DNA from 3 places in the Paenibacillus sp. FJAT-27812 genome. Region 3 is predicted to be linked to each of the others. Evidence: predicted binding sites of a transcription regulator. Region 3 holds the regulator's gene; each other region holds the start of a gene.
What was found. Region 3 encodes Rex, which represses fermentation and respiration genes when NADH is low (regulators of the CRP and FNR family bind a similar motif). Its sites were predicted from a motif close to TTGTGAAATATTTCACAA; they were not measured.

Region 1: ADU23_RS09630 (DUF1641 domain-containing protein) is a predicted target of Rex. The motif match lies at 3,248-3,265, and genes of this name have one in related genera.
Region 2: nadA (quinolinate synthase NadA) is a predicted target of Rex. The motif match lies at 3,438-3,455, and genes of this name have one in related genera.

The regions. Positions count from the first base shown of each region.
Region 1 covers NZ_LIGH01000001.1:2,231,524-2,238,233, reverse strand. The annotation lists gene ADU23_RS09645 (ABC transporter permease) at 1-1,204, shown strand, start outside; gene ADU23_RS09640 (hypothetical protein) at 1,275-2,510, opposite strand; gene ADU23_RS09635 (MGMT family protein) at 2,663-3,001, opposite strand; gene ADU23_RS09630 (DUF1641 domain-containing protein) at 3,354-3,794, shown strand; gene ADU23_RS09625 (NAD(P)/FAD-dependent oxidoreductase) at 3,830-5,011, shown strand; gene ADU23_RS09620 (GGDEF domain-containing protein) at 5,081-6,289, opposite strand; gene ADU23_RS09615 (hypothetical protein) at 6,455-6,710, opposite strand, start outside.
Region 2 covers NZ_LIGH01000001.1:1,994,758-2,001,467, forward strand. The annotation lists gene nadC (carboxylating nicotinate-nucleotide diphosphorylase) at 1-691, opposite strand, end outside; gene nadB (L-aspartate oxidase) at 684-2,297, opposite strand; gene nadA (quinolinate synthase NadA) at 2,433-3,371, opposite strand; gene ADU23_RS08555 (ABC transporter permease) at 3,700-4,662, opposite strand; gene ADU23_RS08560 (ABC transporter permease) at 4,664-5,746, opposite strand; gene ADU23_RS08565 (ABC transporter ATP-binding protein) at 5,752-6,710, opposite strand, start outside.
Region 3 covers NZ_LIGH01000001.1:6,008,320-6,015,029, reverse strand. The annotation lists gene ADU23_RS25695 (tetratricopeptide repeat protein) at 1-88, shown strand, start outside; gene dinG (ATP-dependent DNA helicase DinG) at 105-3,011, shown strand; gene ADU23_RS25685 (redox-sensing transcriptional repressor Rex) at 3,008-3,664, shown strand; gene ADU23_RS25680 (amidohydrolase) at 3,645-4,946, shown strand; gene ADU23_RS25675 (cell wall elongation regulator TseB-like domain-containing protein) at 4,979-5,476, shown strand; gene ADU23_RS25670 (hypothetical protein) at 5,590-6,120, shown strand; gene ADU23_RS25665 (AAA family ATPase) at 6,122-6,710, shown strand, end outside.

The sequences.
Region 1 (6,710 bases), 3.8 Mb from region 3:
CTTTCTTGTGGTGCTGGCATCCATCGGCTTCGGCTTTCAACAGAGCTTAACCGAGCAAATTACGTCTTACGGCAAGATAACAGAAATATCGATTTACGGCAAAACCAATCAGGCGGAGTCAGCTAATTACGCAAGCTCGCTATACTCGAAGGAGCAGGTTGCTTTTTTCGAAAGCCTTCCTCATGTGGAGGCAGTCGTCCGGCAAAATGACGTTAATCTCACCTCCAAATATGCGGTTGGTGATTATGCCTTCGAGATCGACCGCTCGCCTGTCTTCACTTTTATGGAGACGGAGAAGAACGGGAAGCTTGAGCTGTCTGAAGGCCGATTTCCGGAAAACGAGCATGAGGTCATAGTCGGTTATAACTTTGCGGAGTTCCTCCTTATGCCGTCAAAGCCGGAGCAGCCCTATCAAGGAAGTCTGCTGAATCAAAAGATCGACATTACGCTGCTGCAGCCTGTGAACGCCAATCAGAAAGCAGCTCAGCAGTCCGTACAGCTTCATGCCACGGTCGTAGGCGTGCTAAAGCAGCCGCCAAAGGAATGGTTGAAGGACAAAACCGTTGTCATGGACGAAAAAGCGCTCCAATCATTCGTACCTATATTGTCCGAGGAAGACAAGCTATTATCTGACCGCTACCAGAACGTTCTGGTGTACGCCGATGATATGCAAAATGTGAGCGGAATCGCTGATAAAATTAGGGAAGCCGGCTACAATGTCTATTCGGTGGTCAACGAGCTGAACAAAGTCGACGCCATCTTCATGTTCGTTAAGCTAGGGCTATTATTCGTAGGCGCGATAGCCGTCTTGATCGCCGCAATCGGCATTTATAACACGATGACGATGGCGGTAACGGAGCGGACGCAGGACATCGGCATTATGAAAGCAATTGGTGCTTCACCCTCCTCGATTCGCAGTATTTTTCTGCTGGAGAGCAGCTTTATCGGCGTGGTTGGTACGCTAATCGGCACTTTAGTCGCTTTCTTAGTGAGCTATGCGGCGAATAAAATAATCCCTGTCATTCTAAGCAGCCAAAATGAGTATAAGGAAGAAGCGTTCAACTTCGTATTCAGCTACATACCGTTCACCCTGATCTGGGTATCGGCGGCGATCAGTATCGGCATCGCTATTTTGTCCGGCATGCGCCCTGCCCGCCGCGCGACGGAGATCGACGTCCTTCAAGCGCTGCGCCGAGACATTTAACGGTATTGTTTTGACGCTAGCAAAAAAAGCCGATCTCAAAGTTAGAGATCGGCTTTCTTCTTTTTGACGATTATTGTTTAGGCTTAGCTGCATTGTCATCGGAAGTGACGATTACAATTTCAGCATTTGTAATGCCTGGAAGCGATTTTGTCATTATTTTGGAATGGTAAGCGACAATTTTAGTTCCTGCTCTAAGTACGGTTTCTCCGCCAAGCGCCGGAATCACTTTTGTGTCCTCGGAGATGTTTAGAATGACATCATTGTCTGTCGATTGGTCAGAGCCTACATTAACGTAAACTTGGCCTTCCGTAGTGCGGTCCGAAGCGACGACCGTGCCTTCGATTTTGTTTGTTTCCGTTTCTTTCACAACGATTTTGTCAGCTGTCGTTTGTGCTGGGTAGATCATCGTCATGACTTCGCCGTAGTTCACTTCGACGCGTACATCATTTTTTAATGCGTCTAGCGTCAAAGGCTTGCCGTCAAGCCCGACAATTTGAGTTTCCTCGTCTACGGTTAGAATCACATGATCCACTCCGCCTTTAGCCATCGGCTTGCCAATTACCGTAATTTTATTGTCAGCCACGCTTGTAATGATCCCGTCTGTACCTACAGCGTTTTGCTCGGTTTCGTCAGCCGTCGTATTCACCACCACGTATTTTGTAGTTGATTGCGGCGGAAGGCTCATCGTAACGGCCGGACCGTAAAATGCTTTTACGCTCATGCCAGCCTTGATCGCGCTGGCTTCAATAGCCTTGCCATTTTGATCCAGAAGCTGTGCTTTGTCGGCAAAATGCAAAACGATGGTTTCCTCGATTGAAGTGTAAATATCTTTGCCTTTTACGACGATCCCGTTTTCCTGCACTTCAGATACGGTACCGTCAATTGCCGTAAAGCTTTGGTCTTGAACAACAAGCGTCAAAGCTGTTCCTTGCGCTGGTATGCTTTTCGTTATCGCACCGCCGTAGAATGCTTTAACTACCTTTTTTTCATCAATAATGGTTTTTAATGGAACCGTTTTCCCTTTAGCGTCCACAATCTTCGTATCTTTGGTGATCGAAAGAATAATTTGGCTTTGGTCGCCCACAGCAAGGCTGCGGCCTGTAACGGTAATGAATTTGCCTGTTTTATCATTAACGAAATCTGTTATTTGACCCATCGTTCCCGGTACAATTTTAAATTGATTTTGGATAGGTCCTTGTCCGTTATGGATCGTCGGCTGCGGAACGTCCTGTGCACTCGCTGCCAACGGCATAGCTGCCATCGCAAAAATAGATGCTGTTGCTAGTACTTTGTACATTTTGTTCATCTGTCATTCCTCCAATTCTGAATCATGCTTCGTGTATGTTTATCGAAATGGCCTACAGTTTTTAGACGAGGAGGATTTTGGAATGTTGCACAAGCTTTATTTGTATATGGTAAAAATTAACTTAGTTGTGTGTATTGTGTGAACATAATTTCTTATTCATGCGGATAAAAATCTTCTTCCCCCGCATGGGTGTGATGTCGGTATTTGTCCAAATCGACACGTCCATCCGTGCTCGTTTCTACACCTTCTTCGTTCAAATAAAACGACTGCATATAACGGGCTTCCTCATCCCGTATCGCGATTTCGCCCTTGGCATTCACCACCCGGTGCCAAGGGAGCTGATGGATGCTGCTTAGCGAATGAAGAATCCGAACGACCTGGCGGGCGCCTCTGCGGCTTCCCGCCTGCTCCGCGATTTGCCCGTATGTCATGACGGTGCCTTTTGGAATAGCTTTAATGATTTCAATGACTCTTTTTGTAAAAGGCTGCATATGGATCTCTCGCTTTCTATAGGGATAATTCGCGTAAAATCGACAAAAAATAAACTGCTATCCGTTTATGATAACGCATCGAAATATTTTTTTGAAAAAAGTTATAAATTTCTTTTTAACTTTTGGTGAAAACGATGTAGAATAGAAGCAAAGGGTTCAAATCCGATTTCGTCTACTCGCTATCTTATCCCTTCTTCAAGTGGGGATTAAACCGTTACGTGCACACAGACATTTTTTCGGAAAACTATGTGAAAAGTGTAACAATCTTTTTGGGTGCATCCTAACCTCTAGCGGCTGACACGATTGCGACTAAAACTTACTTTCAAATTTACGCAAAGGAGGACATTCTATTATGTCACAATCATCTGCAGGACAAGAGGTTGCAGCTAGCCTCGCCGAAGAAAAACAAACGTTAGATGTACTTGATCAGTTATTGAAGCCGGAGGTTCAACAGTCGTTGACTGTGCTTGTCGACAACCTTCCAAAGCTGGCTGAAATGGTTACTCTGATGACCAAAGCTTATGATTTCGCACAAAACATCGCTACAGACAAAGTGTTGATCAACGATTTCGCTCAAGGTATCGGTGAGTTCGTCAAACCGGTTCAAGAGAAAGCAAAAGGTATCGCAACAGCTGCAATCGAAGCTGGCGAGCGCTCACAGGAAGCTGCTGGCTCCTCTGTTGGCCTATTCGCTATGTTGAAAATGCTGAAAGATCCGGAAGTTCAAAAAACACTACGCTTTGCGCAAGCTTTCCTTAGTGTGCTGTCTGAACGCAAAAACGATAAAGTATAAACACTGAATACGTATAGAACGAACGGAGGATGAACATGTCGAAGCAAATTTTAATTCTTGGTGGCGGTTATGGCGGTCTACTTACTGCTCTAACAGCTCGCAAACACTTGTCAGCAGCAGAAGCTAGCATCACAATCGTTAACCGTTTCCCAACTCACCAAATCATTACCGAGCTGCACAGACTTGCAGGGGATACCATTGCAGAACAAGCGGTTGCTCTTCCGCTTAGCAAGCTTCTTGGCGACAAGCAAGTTAACATCATCGTTGACTCGGTGAAAGAGATTAAACCAAACGAGAAGCAAGTTCTTCTTGCAAGCGGCCAAGTACAAAAGTACGATACGCTGGTTGTTGCACTAGGCAGCGAAACGAACTACTTCGGTATCCCAGGTCTGGAAGAGAACAGCCTTGTTCTTAAATCCGTTGCAGATGCTAACCGCATCCGCAAGCATGTTGAAGATCGTCTTGACGCTTACAAAAAATCAGGCAACAAAGCTGACGCAACAATCGTTGTTGGCGGCGGCGGCTTGACTGGCGTTGAGCTTGTTGGCGAATTTGCAGACAGACTTCCTGAAGTCTGCCGCAGCAAAGGGATCGACTTCAATGATATTTCGCTTTATTGCGTAGAAGCTGGTCCAGCTGTTCTGCCAATCTTCCCTAAAGTATTGATCGACCGCGCTGTAACAAGCCTTGAGAAACGCGGCGTTAACTTCATTACTAGCGTTGCGATTACAGAAGCTACAAAAAGCTCCGTATCGCTTAAAGACGGCCGTACAATCGAGTCCAGCACCATCATCTGGACTGGCGGCGTAAAAGGCAACCCTGTTGTCGGAAGCAGCGGTCTTGCAGAAGATCGCGGCCGTTCACTCGTGACGCCAACGCTGCAATCGACGTCGCATGCTGATGTTTTCCTTGCTGGCGACTGCGCGGTTGTATTCCCTGAAGGCAGCGAACGTCCTTACCCTCCAACAGCTCAGCTTGCTTGGCAAATGGGCGAAACGGTAGGCTACAACCTAGCGGTTCAAATCAAAGGCGGCGTTATGGATAAATTCGTGCCCGTATTCTCCGGAACGCTTGGCAGCCTTGGCCGCAAAGACGGCGTAGGTACAATCGGCGGCAACGCGACACAATTGAAGGGCTTGCCTGCATCCCTGATGAAGGAAGCAAGTAACGTTCGTTACCTGTCGCATATCCACGGACTATTCGCACTTGCGTACTAATATATGAAAAAAAGAAGAAGGAGGGCAATTGCCCTCCTTCTTTCTTTTGTTTAAATGCGGATACTCAACTCATTCAATTGGCGCTGCTCGCGTGATCCTGTTTTTTCCCGCGTTTTTTGAGACATACAAAGCTTTATCTGCTTGCTGAAACAGCTCCTCAAAGGTTATGCCGTCTCTATTCGCGCTCACTAGCCCTCCGCTGGTTGTTACCGAAATCGTTTTCTCCTCGTTAATCCAGGTTTCACTGCCTTCTATCATCCTGCGTAAGCGCTCCGATCGCTCATCGCTATCGCCGGCGAAGCGCTCCTTCAGAAATATAGCAAATTCTTCGCCGCCTACCCTGCCTACAATGCCGTAATCCGCATATACCTTGGCTAACAGGCTTGAGAAGGTAATCAGCACCTTGTCGCCCGCCAAATGCCCGTGTACATCGTTAATCCTCTTAAAATCATCGATATCCAGCAGCAGCAGGGAACAGCCCACGCTTGTCTCATTCAACTGCTCTCCCACTCTTTCGACAAAATGTCTGCGATTGAATACGCCAGTCAAATCATCGATTGTCGCTTGCGCGTACAGCTTCTGTCCGGTTGCTCTCGCGTGCTGCGCCTCCAGGATTTTATAATCCATCGCTTGTCTTAGCCGGTGGAAGACATACACGATTGCAATCAAACTAGACATAAATAGCAATAAAACAAAGGTGTGAATGAGCATCGTCGTCGTAAATTGATTATAGGCTTCTTCGCCGATTTCAAGCTTGTTAACATGAATAAATTTGTTCGCAATATATATGCCATTTAGCAGTAATACTAAGGAGCAAACGATGATCATGAACCATCGATCGACGTACAGGCAAAATAAAGTAACGAGCGGGAACACAAAGGTGAACGTAACGGGCGTCGTTGCCGACAATAAAGTGAACACGTACATGAAGAAGAAGCCGCTAAAGGTGGCGTATCTCACATATCTTGTGAGCGGATTTATTTTGTAAAAAATCGTGCCGGCTATAACGGACAGAAATCCCACCGTCAACATAGGAAGCACAAAAACAAGCGATCGTGTTCCTTTCTCGAATTCGATCAGAAAACCCGCCGATAAGATAAACACCATAATCCAGCATATGATGATCACTATAAAATTTACAGCGCTTTCATAATAAAAAGCTTTCTGCTCTTTTATATCGAATACTCCTCTCTGCGGACCTCCATTTATACTCATATCGTACAAGGAAATGGTTGCCTTGTCACTGAAATGATCGTACGGGCAATCCCGATTATTCATCGTTCCACGCTCATCATAACACAAAACAATGCCAAGCATCATTTGATAATGCTTGGCATTGTTTTGTGTTATTAAATATAACTTTGTAATACTAAGTATTACTCGGCATTGCTAAAATAGGCTGAAAACGGCTTTAAAATGGCCAGAAATGCCTAAAATATGTCATTAACTCCATGCTTCAATGTCATCATCATCTATTTCTTCCTCAGCTACCGGCTCTGGAGCAGTCGCAGAAGGTGCTTTTTCTACTTCCTCAACTGCTTCTGATGCTGCTGCCATTTGCTCTATGCCGGCTGCATAGGGACGATATTCGCTTGCTGCTTGCTGCAAAGCGGGTGTGCCCTGCAGCATATTTCTTTCCGTCGGAACGAAGGCCTGCAAGTTGCGAACACCGTTCAATGCAATTTCATTCTCCACCAAA
Region 2 (6,710 bases), 4.0 Mb from region 3:
CTCTCATCCGATCAGGGGCCATATTGTCGAGCATGATAATGTCTGCGCCGCATGCCAGCGCTTCATCAACCTGTTCAAGCGACTCCGTCTCCACTTCAATTTTCATCGTATGCGGAATTTTGCGGCGTGCTGCTTCAACCGCCGCGCGAATGCCGCCAGAGCCTTTAATATGATTGTCTTTGATCATAACCGCATCGTACAGCCCAAACCGGTGGTTCGCTCCACCGCCAACGCGCACGGCATACTTCTCCAGCATTCGGTGGCCAGGCGTTGTTTTGCGTGTATCCACAAGCCGGACCGGAAGCCCCTCAAGCGCATCTACGAAAGCGCGTGTCTTAGTAGCAATGCCCGATAGTCTCTGCATCAGGTTAAGCGCAAGACGCTCGCCTATAAGCAAGCTATGTGTACTGCCCTCTACGATTGCAATTACCGTACCTTTATCTACATAGTCGCCGTCCTGTACCTTCTGCTCGAACACAAGCGACGAATCTACAACCTCAAATACAAGCTTAGCGATGGGAAGCCCTGCAATAATGCCGCTTTCCTTCACGTGAATAACGGCCTTTGACTTCGACTCCCTAGGAATCGTGGTCTCCGTCGTTATATCTCCGCTGCCCAAATCCTCTGCCAGCCAGCCGCGAATTTGCTCGCGCACTGCAGCATCATATCCGCCTGCCGTCCATTCATACATCTTCTATCCGCTCCTCCGTCAGTCCATATAGACGGTGCAACACCGTATGCTTTCTCCATGACACATCGTCGCGTGCCGGGAAGTCTTCCCGATAATGCGCTCCACGGCTTTCCTCCCGCGAAAGCGCCGCTTCCGTGGTCAGCATCGCACAGGTTAACAAATTAGCAAACTCGTACTCTTCACGCTCGGTTAGAACCGATTGATAAATCGACAGCTGACGCTTCAATTCCTCAAGACCCTTCTCAAGCCCCTTTGCATCACGGCGCAAGCCAGCATAACGCACCATAATTTTTTGCAGCTTAAGCCGTCTTTCCACTACAGCCTGAATCGATGTGCTGCTTCGTTCTGTTTCATTCTCAATAACAGGCGTAATCGTACTGCCTGACAGCTCATTAATTCGTTTCACGATTCTTCTGCCGAATACGATCGCCTCGGAAAGCGAATTGCTTGCCAGTCGATTAGCGCCATGGACACCGGTGGATGATACCTCGCCGCATGCGAACAAACGCTTAATGTTCGTTTCCCCATTTAGGTCGGTTTTCACTCCTCCCATCATATAATGCATGGCAGGCGCAACCGGAATCCAGTCGGACGTCAAATCGAGACCATATCTCAAACAGTATTCATATATAGTAGGAAAACGATGCTTTACCATTTCCGCTGATTCATGCGTAATATCGATATAAACAAACGTCGATTTCGTCTCTTCCATCTCGCTGACGATCGCCCTTGCTACAACGTCCCTAGGCGCAAGCTCCAGCTGCTCATGGTAGCGTTCCATGAAGCGCTCTCCTTTAATATTGCGAAGATACGCCCCTTCTCCGCGCACGGCCTCCGAAATGAGAAATCTCGGAGCGCCCGGATAGCATAACGAAGTCGGATGGAATTGAATAAACTCCACGTCCTGTATGTATGCGCCTGCACGGTAAGCCATCGCAATACCGTCACCTGTTGCCACTTCGGGATTGGTTGTATAGCGATAGAGCTGTCCTGCTCCGCCAGAGCTCAAGATGACCGCTTTTCCTTTGACGAACAAGCGTTGTCCGCTAGGCTTCTGCACGATTGCGCCGCAGCATTCCCCATCCTGAGTCACGAGATCGATGACAAAGTGGTCGTCCCACACTTCGATTTTCGGATTAGCGACAGCGGTTTCCGATAGCGCTCTAACGATCTCAAAGCCAGTCGCGTCCCCATTGGCATGCAAAATACGCCGCTGGCTATGCGCGCCTTCCTTCGTGAGAGCAAACTCGCCATTTTCCAAATCGAACTGCGTTCCCATCTGGATCAGGCTGCGAACACCCTTCGGTCCCTCATGCACAAGTACATCAACCGCCTCATTCGAACACAAACCAGCGCCTGCAATAAGCGTATCCTGTCTATGATAGGCAGGCGAATCCTCGTCCGAAATAACGGCAGCGATACCGCCCTGCGCATAGCGAGTGTTGCTGTCTAGCAGCGATTTCTTCGTAATCATAAGAACGGAATTATTTTCGCTTGCCCGTATAGCGGTAAAAAGACCGGCAATGCCGGCCCCGATAACAATGACGTCTTTTTCAATAACAGGCAGCTCACTCAACTGCACATCGACTAAATATCTAGGAATCATTATGGCTCCTCCAAGCGTAAACGGCAAAAGCCGACCTTTGGCTTCGTTTTGCTTTCGTTTCGTGGTGAAATATAAGCATAATCATAGAATTAGAACAAATAAGTTCTTATATTTCAAACATAGGAGTAGCGCATACTACTTCACGAGTAGCATGCGCTCCAAGGACAAACGAGCTTGATCCGCAACATGCGGCGGCACATAGATTTGAGGCTGCATCGTCTCTAAGCTTTTCACGAGCTTCTTCAAATTGTTGACCTTCATGTTCGGGCAAACCAAATATTTAGATGCAAAATGGAATGTCTTGCCTGGGCTGTCCAGACGAAGCTGATAACCTGTACCGTCCTCTGTCCCTACGATAAACTCTTGGCAATCCGATTCTTTGCAATATTTAATGATGGCGGTTGTACTGCCTACAAAATCGCCAAGCTCAACCACTTCCGGACGGCATTCCGGGTGAACAACAAACTGTGCGTTCGGATATTTCGCTTTCATTTCTTCTACGTCTTTCACTGTTAGCATGTCATGCGTGTTGCAGTAGCCTTCCCAGATAATCATTTTCTTATCGGTGTTCTGCTGCACATAGTGACCAAGGTTTTTGTCCGGTACCCAGATGACTTCGTCGCCCTCAACCGAATTAACAACCTTAACCGCATTCGCCGACGTACAGCAAATGTCAGTCTCCGCTTTGATTTCCGCAGACGAGTTGATGTAAGTAACGACTTTTGCATTCGGATGCTGCGCTTTCAGCTTGCGCAAGCCATCTACGCTTACCATGTCTGCCATCGGGCAGCCGGCACGCTCATCAGGAATGATTACGGTCTTGTTCGGTGCCAAAATCTTAGCGCTCTCACCCATAAAGTGAACGCCGCAGAATACGATTACATCGGCATCCGTTTGGGCAGCTTTCTGCGCAAGCAGGAAGGAGTCGCCGCGGAAATCAGCTACCTCTTGAATTTCATCACGTTGATAATAATGGGCTAAAATGATAGCATTCCGTTCTTTCTTCAACTGTAACAACCGTTCACGCAGCTCACGGTTTTGCTCCGCCTTGCGTTCCAGTGCCAGTGCTTCCACAGTAGATCCTCTCCTCTTATGAGGGATGGGGGATAATGCCCATTCCGTAATGCGGCAAGCTGAACTTTGTGAATTGATGCACAAACTTAGAAAGTCGCTCGCCTATAGTTTAAACCAAAAGGGATAAATTCATTTGATTAAGATTTAATTTACACGTGGTAGATGCTACTGTCAATGTATTAAAGGCCATTTTCGGGCAGCAATTTAAAATTAATTAATATAAGGGCTGTCTATGAGCAAAGTTCTACTTAAATAGCCGTCCAAAAATAAAAAAAGGGTCTCTATCCATAATTGGATAGAGACCCTAGCATCATTTTTAGATCGGCTGCTACCGTTTAGCAGGATCGTAAGGCTGGCCAAGTGCCGATGGCGCGTTCGAGCGTCCAACAGCGCCTGCCAATACAACGAGCGTCAAGACGTAAGGCAGCATGTAGAAGAACTCAACCGGAATTTGCTTCGAGAATTCAAACAGCTGCGCAAAACTTCTCAGCGCCTGTGCAAGGCCGAAGAACATGGCAGCGCCAACGACGCCAAGCGGATTCCATTTGCCGAATATCAGGGCTGCCAGCGCGATAAACCCTTGCCCCGAAATCGTATTATGGGCAAAGCTGCTCGTCGTAGTCAGCGTAATCGTCGCGCCGCCAAGACCCGCAAGCGCTCCGCTAAGCAATACGCCGATATAGCGATATTTTGTAACACTGATGCCGACAGTGTCCGCAGAGCTTGGATGCTCGCCTACCGCGCGAAGGCGCAAGCCAAATGGCGTACGGAAAAGGACGAAGTAGCTGACAACGGCAAGAATAATGACGATATAGGTTGTCGGATAAGCTGTAAATATCGCTTTGCCAAGCAACGGTATATCGGATAAGTAAGGTATTTTCCATTTATGAAATACGTTTGCAAGCTGCGGCGTTTGTCCTGAACCATCATACAAGCTTTTGGTTAGGTACAGCGACAAGCCGAGCGAGAAAATGTTAATCACGACACCCACAACCGTCTGATCGGCACGGAACGTTATCGTGGATACGGCATGCAGAAGCGAGACCAGAACGCCATATATGGCTGCCGCTACGAGACCGATCCAAGGCGAAGCATTTCCAAGGCCGGCTTGGATCGCATATTCGGTTGCAACCGCCGCAGCGAATGCACCGGATACCATCAAGCCCTCTAGCCCTATGTTGACGACACCTGAGCGCTCGGAGTACATGCCTCCAAGTGCTGTAAAGATAAGAGCGGTGGAGAACACGAGTGTTGTATTAATAAGCTGCCCAATAACATCGACCACGTTCATTTTACACCGCCTCCTTCCGCTTGCTTGCACGTTTATTTAGAAAAGGCTTGAGGAACCACTTCACTAGTCCATGCGAAGCAACGAAGAAAATAACGGCGCCGATTACGATGCGCACAACCTCTGGAGGAACGCCTGCGCCAAAGCTCATACCAGCCGAGCCGTAGCTTAGACCTCCGAACAAAATGGCTCCAAGCAGAACGCCGATTGGCGTATTGCCGCCAAGCAATGCTACCGCAATGCCATCGAATCCGTATCCTGGCGAAGCGGCCATAACCGTCTGGTTGCCGAACACGCCCAAAATTTCAAACACGCCGCCAAGACCGGCAAATACGCCGCTTATAAACATGGATTTAACCATCGTTAATTTAACGTTCATGCCTGCATACAAAGCCGCATCGGGATTATGTCCAACCGCGCGCAGCTCATAACCCTGCTTCGTGCGCCAAAGCACGATGTAAAACACAACGATGCAGATAAGCGCGATGATCGTACCCCAGTGCATGCGGGCGTTGTCCGTCAGTTTAATTAGCCAATCAATTTTCACCATCGCCGACTCATGAACAGCCATCGATTTTTGTTGGCCTTTCTCCACTAGGAACTTCGCGATAATAAAGTTGGACAGGAACAAAGCGATCCAGTTCAACATAATCGACGAAATAACTTCATTGACGCCGCGTTTTGCTTTCAAGTATCCAGCAATTGCCGCCCAAAGTCCGCCAAATACAGCTCCTGTAATAATAGCGAGCGGAGCATGGATATACCAAGGCAAGTCGAGCAGCACGCCGATAATCGTCGCGCCCGTCATACCCATTACAAATTGTCCTTCAACCCCGATATTGAAGAGTCCGGTACGGAATGCAAATGAAACCGCCAAACCCGTGAAGATCAAAGGCGTAATCGCCCGAACTGCTTCCCCCATGTTGTAAGGCGTGCTGAAGAGCTTGTCCAGCAATGAGCTGTAAGCCAGAATTGGATTGTAGCCTCCAGCCACCATTGCAATAGCGCCAATCAATAACCCGAGTATGATCGCTACACCGGGAATAAGGATAGATGTTTTATTAAATATTTTTTTCAAAGTTTCCATATACGCTATCCTCTCCCCTCTGATGCAGCAACAGCCGACTTATTGCCAGCCATCATCAAACCAAGCTGTTGATCGTCCCTATTCTCAGCATCAACCTCGCCCATTAGCTTGCCTTCGTACATAACTGCAATGCGATCGGATAAAGCGTAAAGCTCATCAAGCTCGAAGGATACGAGCAAAATCGCTTTCCCTTCATTACGGGCTTGCACAAGCCGCTTATGCACGTATTCAATCGCACCGATATCAAGTCCGCGCGTCGGCTGCACAGCAATAAGCAGATCAGGATCCTTATGCAGCTCGCGAGCGATAATCGCTTTTTGCTGGTTGCCTCCCGAGAGAGCTCGCGCATGCGTATGAATGCCCGACGAGCGTACGTCAAACTCGGTTACGAGCTTGTCCGCCAGCTTGTCCATCGCATCGTAGTCAATAAACATCGAGCGGCCAAACTCCGGCTCAAAATAAGTATTCAAAATCATATTTTCGCTTACGGAGAAATCAAGCACCAAGCCATGCTTATGCCGATCCTCTGGAATGTGGCCTACGCCGGCAACCGATATTTGGCGCGGTGAAAGGTTCGTCATATCCCGTCCATTCAGCTTCACGCTGCCGCCATCAAGTTTGCGCATTCCTGTAATCGCATAGATAAGCTCGCTTTGGCCGTTGCCGTCAACGCCGGCTATTCCGACGATTTCCCCGGCACGGATAGTAAAGCTAGTGCCGTTCAAAGCATTTTTGCCATGCTCGCCTTTCATTTGCAGATCCTCAACCGAGAGGACGACCTTGCCAGGCTCGTTTTTCGTCTTCTTGACCTCGAAGGATACGTCCCTGCCAACCATAAGCTCAGCAAGCTGCTGCTCGTTTGTCTCATCCGTGCTTACGGTTTTAATAACCTTGCCTCGTCTAATGACCGTTACGGAGTCGGCGAGCGCCATAACCTCTTTTAATTTATGCGTAATGATAATAA
Region 3 (6,710 bases):
GGATCCGCTCAACAATTTGAAGTCATGCCAGGAAACACCCAAGCAATTATCGTTATATTTCGGAAGCACGGAGCTGTGCTGTTTGTGAGAGGATCGGGGAATGAATGAAATTTGCAGTATTGGACTTAGAAACGACGGGACATGGCCATGAGGATGACATTTTGCAAGTTGGTCTGGTCATCGTTTCCGATGAGCTTGAAATCATCGATACGTTTAGCTCCTTTGTTCGGCCTAACATCCCAATACCGGCCTTCATTACACAATTAACCGGCATTGATGAATCGGTCGTTGCGGATGCTCCAAGGCTAAACGAGGTAATCGCGAAGCTTGTCCCCTTATTGGACGACGCGGTACTTGTCGCACACAATGTCGGCTTTGACGCAGGGTTTTTGAACCAAGCGCTGGTACGCTGCGGTTTGCGTTCTTTTGCCGGGCGCAGGCTCGATACCATTGAATTGCTTCGCATATTATATCCTACAATTAATACGTATCAGCTTGGAGCCGTTTCTGAGCTCTTCGGTATACAGCATGATCAGCATCATCGTGCCGACAGCGATGCGCGGGCAACCGCGCAATTGCTGATCGAATCGATTACAAAGCTACGCAAATTGCCGCTGCTCACTTTGCAGCGGCTGTCTGCGCTTGTGGATGATGGCAGCGATTTGAGCTGGTTTATTAAGCATACGCAGCAGCAGATGGAGTATCGAACCGTTTTTGAATCAAATGAATACGACTACTTTAATCAATTCGCGATGAAGGTACGCGAATGGAGCGACGAGCAGCCTGCACGCGCAGGGAGCAGCGACGCTTTGCCGCTGACGGATGTTTCTTTCGACAATTATTTAGCTGAGGTCAGGCAACGTTTTGAACAAAAGTTCGAAAATTATGAAGAGCGTGAAGCGCAGGTAGCGATGTTTCAAGAGGTATACAGTGCGCTTAATCAAAATCAGCATTTGCTTATTGAAGCTGGGACAGGTACGGGGAAGTCATTAGGTTATTTGATTCCGGCTCTATACTATGGCATTCAGAACGGCAAAAAGGTTGTCGTTAGCACGCATACGATTAATTTGCAAGAGCAGCTCAGGCAGCGTGATATCCCGCTGCTCGAAGAGATTTTACCTTTCGAATTTAGAGCTTCTATCTTCAAAGGGAGAGGCAATTACTTGTGCCTTCGCAAATTCGAAGGGAAAGTAAATACGAAGGATTTGGTATCGCCGATTGAGGATACGGTAACTGCCGCGCAGATGGTTGTTTGGTTAGGCGAAACGGAAACAGGAGATCAAGAGGAGCTGAATTTTGGCAACAAAGGCGCTGACTTTTGGTCAACTGTAGCGAGCGATACGGATTCCTGCCTAAACCGGGCATGCCCATGGTTCAAAAGATGCTTCTATCACCGGGCAAAACACGAATCCAATATTGCCGACGTTACGATTACGAACCATTCGATGCTGTTTACGGACGTCCAAGCGGACCATCGTTTGCTTCCAACCTATACTCATCTTATTATTGATGAAGCGCATCATGTCGAAGAGGTGGCAGGAAAACATCTTGGCATGCAAATCAACTATTTCTCTTTGACGCAGGCTGTGCTTCGCTTATTTAAGGACAGCCGGTCAGGCTTATTGCCAGCGCTCCGCCAAAAGCTGATGTATGAGGATGATGCTCATCAAGCTTCATGGCTGGAGACGATTGATACGGTCATTCCTATTTTTCAAGAGATCAAGGAGCATTGGGATAAGCTGTTCGAGATGCTTTACAGCTTCACGACGACTTCTTCAGACGGTCCAACCGAGAACGGGCAAACCGTATGCCGTCTTAAGAAAAACGAGCTTCCTGCAAGCTGGGAGGATGGCGTAACGGTTGAAGGAAACCTGCATACGGAGCTGAACCGCGTTACACGAACCGTTGACAAGATGGTTACGGATATTAAGGACCGCGTCGACGATCCTAGCGTGCAGGCGATCATAACCGATTTGAACGGTGCGGTCCGTGATTTATCACGGCTGAAGGATGAGCTGCGGACGTTTATTAAGCTCGATTTGGCGGATTCGGTATTCTGGATCGAAGCAAGCAGCACTTATCGTTACCGGTCTGTGCACCTGTACGGCGTGCCTGTTGATGTAAGCGCTCAGCTGCAAAAATATTTCTTTGATGTAAAAGAAAGCATCGTGTTAACGTCAGCAACGCTATCCGTCCAGAAATCTTTCCAATACGCGGCTGAGCAGCTAGGTCTTACGGGTTATGAAGAGCAAGGGCGGCTAAAAACCGTTCAGCTTCCTTCGCCTTTTAATTATAGGGAGCAGGCGCTTGTCGTTATCCCGCGTAATTTCCCGGTATTAAGAGGCGCTGCAGTGGATGATTCTTATCTGGAGATGCTTGTAAAATCACTCGGTGACGCGGCGAAGGAAACACAGGGCAGGATGCTCGTCCTTTTCACATCCTACCGCATGTTGAAGCAAGTTTATGAGCCGCTCAAAGAGATGCTAAGCGCTTCCGGCATTCAAGTGCTGGGCCAAGGGATCGACAGCGGCAACCGAACGAAGCTTACGAGAAGATTCCGCCAAACGCCTGAATCTGTATTGCTTGGCACAAGCAGCTTCTGGGAGGGTGTAGACATCCCTGGCGAGGCTTTGATTTGCTTGGCAATCGTCAGACTGCCTTTTCAGCCGCCAAACCATCCATTGGCAGAAGCTAAAGCTGAAATGCTGCAGCGCCAAAAGCAAAATCCGTTTATGAAGCTGTCCATACCCCAAGCGGTAATCCGTTTTAAACAGGGCTTTGGCAGGCTTGTAAGAACGTCGCAAGACAAGGGCATTGTCATCATTTACGATACGAGAGTCATTGACACGTATTATGGAAAACATTTCTTGTATTCTTTGCCAGGTCCAAAAATCGAAACGATGCATACGGACCAAATGATTGTTCGAATGCGCGAATGGTTATCGGATGAGAAGCCAGGAGTACTGCAGGTTAGTCAAGTAGCGTCAAGTGCAGAGGAGGATAAGCGATGAAGCAAACAAAAATATCGGAGGCTGTCGTCAGGAGGCTTCCGATTTATCTCCAAGTATTGAATGAGATGCATAATCGCGAAATTCAGACCGTTTCTTCACAGGATTTGGGCGTGAAGCTTGATCTTAACCCTGCTCAGATCCGAAAGGATCTTGCCTATTTCGGCGATTTTGGGCGCAAGGGTGTCGGTTATGACGTTGTTTATCTAATCGAGAAGATAAGGCAGATTTTGAAGGTTGATCAGACAATCAAAGTTGCACTGGTGGGAGCCGGTAATTTGGGGCATGCCTTATGCAATTACAATAAATATTCAAAGGATAATATGCAGATTACGGCCGTATTCGACGTGCATCCAAGCAAGATCGGAACGAGCATCAACAATTTGATCGTGCTGCCTATGAGCGAGCTGGTCAAAACCGTTGCGGAGCAGAAGATAAGAATAGGCATCATTACGGTACCTGCCTTCGAAGCGCAAAACGTTGCAAATCAGTTCGTCGAAGCGGGTGTGGAGGGCATTCTTAATTTTGCGCCTGCCATCCTGCGGGTACCCGATGAAATTCGGATACACAATGCGGATTTTACGAAGGAATTGCTTAGCTTAGCCTACTATTTGGTTAGAGAAGGAGAGTCAAAGGATGAGTCAGATTTGGATTGAAAATGGTTTGTTTGTTACGATGGATGACGCAAATCCAACGTTTAAAGGACATATGGTCGTTACGAACGACCGAATTACTTACATAGGTACGGCGGCGCCGGAGCAGCTCTCAGAGGACGTTCAAAAAATCGACGGAAGCAAGCTGGCATTTATGCCGGGACTTATTAATACGCATGGTCATGCAGCGATGAGCTTGCTTCGGGGATACTCCGATGATCAAAATCTGCAAGTATGGCTGGAGCAGAAAATGTGGCCGATGGAAGGCAAATATGTCGACCAAGATACACGTGCCGGCAGCGCGCTTGCCATCGTAGAAATGCTGCGCTCAGGCACGACAGCATTCGTGGACATGTACGACCGGATGGATCAAGTGGCTCAAATGGTTGATCAAAGCGGCATTCGCGGCGTTTTGACAAGAGGCGTAATTGGCCTATGCCCGCCGGATGTGCAAGAGTCTAAGCTTGCTGAAGCTATTGCTTTCGCCCGTGATTGGAACGGCAAAGCGGATGGACGCATTACGACGATGATTTCACCGCATGCGCCATATACTTGCCCGCCGGAATATATCGAACGCTTCGTCCAAGCCGCACATGATTATGATCTGCCGCTGCATACGCATATGTCCGAAACCATTGCAGAGGTTGAGCAAAATGTTAAAGATTATGGACTTCGTCCGGTCGAGCATTTGGATCGCCTTGGTTTCTTCTCGCGCCCATCGCTCGTTGCGCATGCGGTTCATTTAAATGATGCCGAAATCGAGCTTCTAGCTGCAAAAGGAGTAGCGGTATCGCATAATCCGGTCAGCAATCTTAAGCTGGCGAGCGGCATCGCGCGCGTACCAGACTTGATTCGCGCAGGTGTTACCGTTTCACTTGGAACAGACAGCGTTGCAAGCAATAACAATTTGGATTTGTTCGAGGAAATTCGTATGGCAGCGCTGCTGCATAAAGGCGTTTCCGGCGATCCTACCGCAATTCCTGCTTACGAGGCATTAAAGCTGGGTACGGTTTATGGCGCTAAGTCCATCTGGCAGCAGGATCAAATCGGCAGCCTTAAGGTAGGAATGAAAGCCGATTTCATCGCTATTGATATTGAACAGCCGCATTTCTATCCGAAAACAGATATGATCTCGCATTTGGTTTATTCCGGATCTGGACGCGATGTTGCGCATGTGTGGATCGACGGTCGCCAAGTTCTCAAAAACGGCGAATGCACGTTGCTGGATGAGGAGAAAATCCGTTACGAGGCGCAAGCGAGCTTCGACCGCTTGCTGCAAGCCTAATGCGAGTACAATCAAGGAAACGTCCGCCGTTTATGACGCTGAAGCGATGGATCATTTTAATCGCCTTATGTCTCGTGCTGCTTATAACTGCTTTCTTCATTTATTTCCGCGAGATACAGAGCCCGCATTGGGCTGCAATAAAGGACGCCAAGGAGCAAGCGACCAAGGCGGCTGACCTTACATCTATCGAAACGGTCTACCATCACATCTGGAGCAAAGAGAGCTGGATCGTAACAGGCGTCAATCAAGCGGATGAAAAGGTATTCGTCTTTATGACCGGAGACAAGCTGCCCGAAATTGTGAAAGCCTCTGATGGCATCTCTGAGCAAGCGCTAAAGAACTCATTTAAAAATGAGAAGCCTGCTGCGCAGATCAAACGGATTCAACCCGGATTGCTGGATGACAAAAAGGTTTGGGAAGTTTATTACGATAACGGCCAAAAGCCTCAGCACTCGCTATATGATTTCTATAGCTTTGATACAGGGACATTGGTCGAAACATATACTTTACCAGCAAAAACGGGGCCATAAGGCTCCGTTTCCTTTTATTGATGGACGATTCCCGCAGGTAAACATGATATACTTTCGTATAGCGGAGTTGATATACGAAATATCAATATACAGCTGCGGGAGGGATTTTGATTATGATAAAACCACGAATAATACCTGTAATCATTACCGCTGCAATTACGGCATCCGTTTTGTTCGGAGGCTGGGCGATTTATAATCAAGTGGCTGTGGCAGCGCCACTAGACAAAGTAGTAAACGAAGTTCACGGGGTCGTATCTTCGGACAAACCAGTCATGAACCGCGACGAAGTAAAGATTAAGTTGGAATTGGCGCCTGACGCCAATATTAGAGATATATACGGCAGCATTGCAACGAATGGCAAAGACGTGTTTGGCAATCGCAGGCTCGATCTTGAAATCAAAGGCAAATCGAATAAACAGCTTGATGATCTTTGGTATTCTTCGATGTTCAAAGTTGCAGAAGCAATGGAGACAAAAACGTATTCGAGCATTCCGGCTGCTATGGATGATGCAGCTAAATCTATGAAGGACACAACGGTAACGACAGAAATGGACGATACCAACGTTTATATTACGATTAAAAATACGGAAGCCGTCAAATATGTGGTGCTTCCACGTACGCCAGCCCAATTGGAGGCATGGTAATATGAGAAAATACGGAGCAGATATCGCGATTGGATTTGTACCTGTTCTTATTGCTTTCTTTATTTTTATTGGTCAAAACGTCGTTCCGATGCTGCTGCTCGGCGTTCTTGGCTTTGCAGTCGTCTTTGCAGCACGCGGCAGAGGCAAGCTAACCGCCGTATCCAGCCAGAAGCGCCGCGCCGAAGACAAATCGACACCATTGACCTTTGAACAAATTGGAGGCCAGGAGCGGGCAAAGCAGGAGCTTGTAGAGGCGCTTGATTTTCTTGTGCATCAAGAGCAAATCGTGAAGCTTGGCATCCGGCCGCTAAAAGGCATTCTGCTTTCGGGTCCTCCCGGAACGGGGAAAACTTTGCTTGCCAAAGCGGCGGCGCAGTATACCGATTCGATCTATTTAGCAGCATCAGGCAGTGAGTTCGTAGAGATGTATGTAGGCGTAGGGGCGGGGCGCGTTCGCGATCTGTTCAAGGAAGCCCGCACGAAGGCGAATAAAGCGAAAAAAAGCAGCGCCGTCATCTTTATCGATGAGATTGAAGTCATCGGCGGCAAAAGAGACGGCGGCCAACAGCGGGAATATGATCAAACGTTAA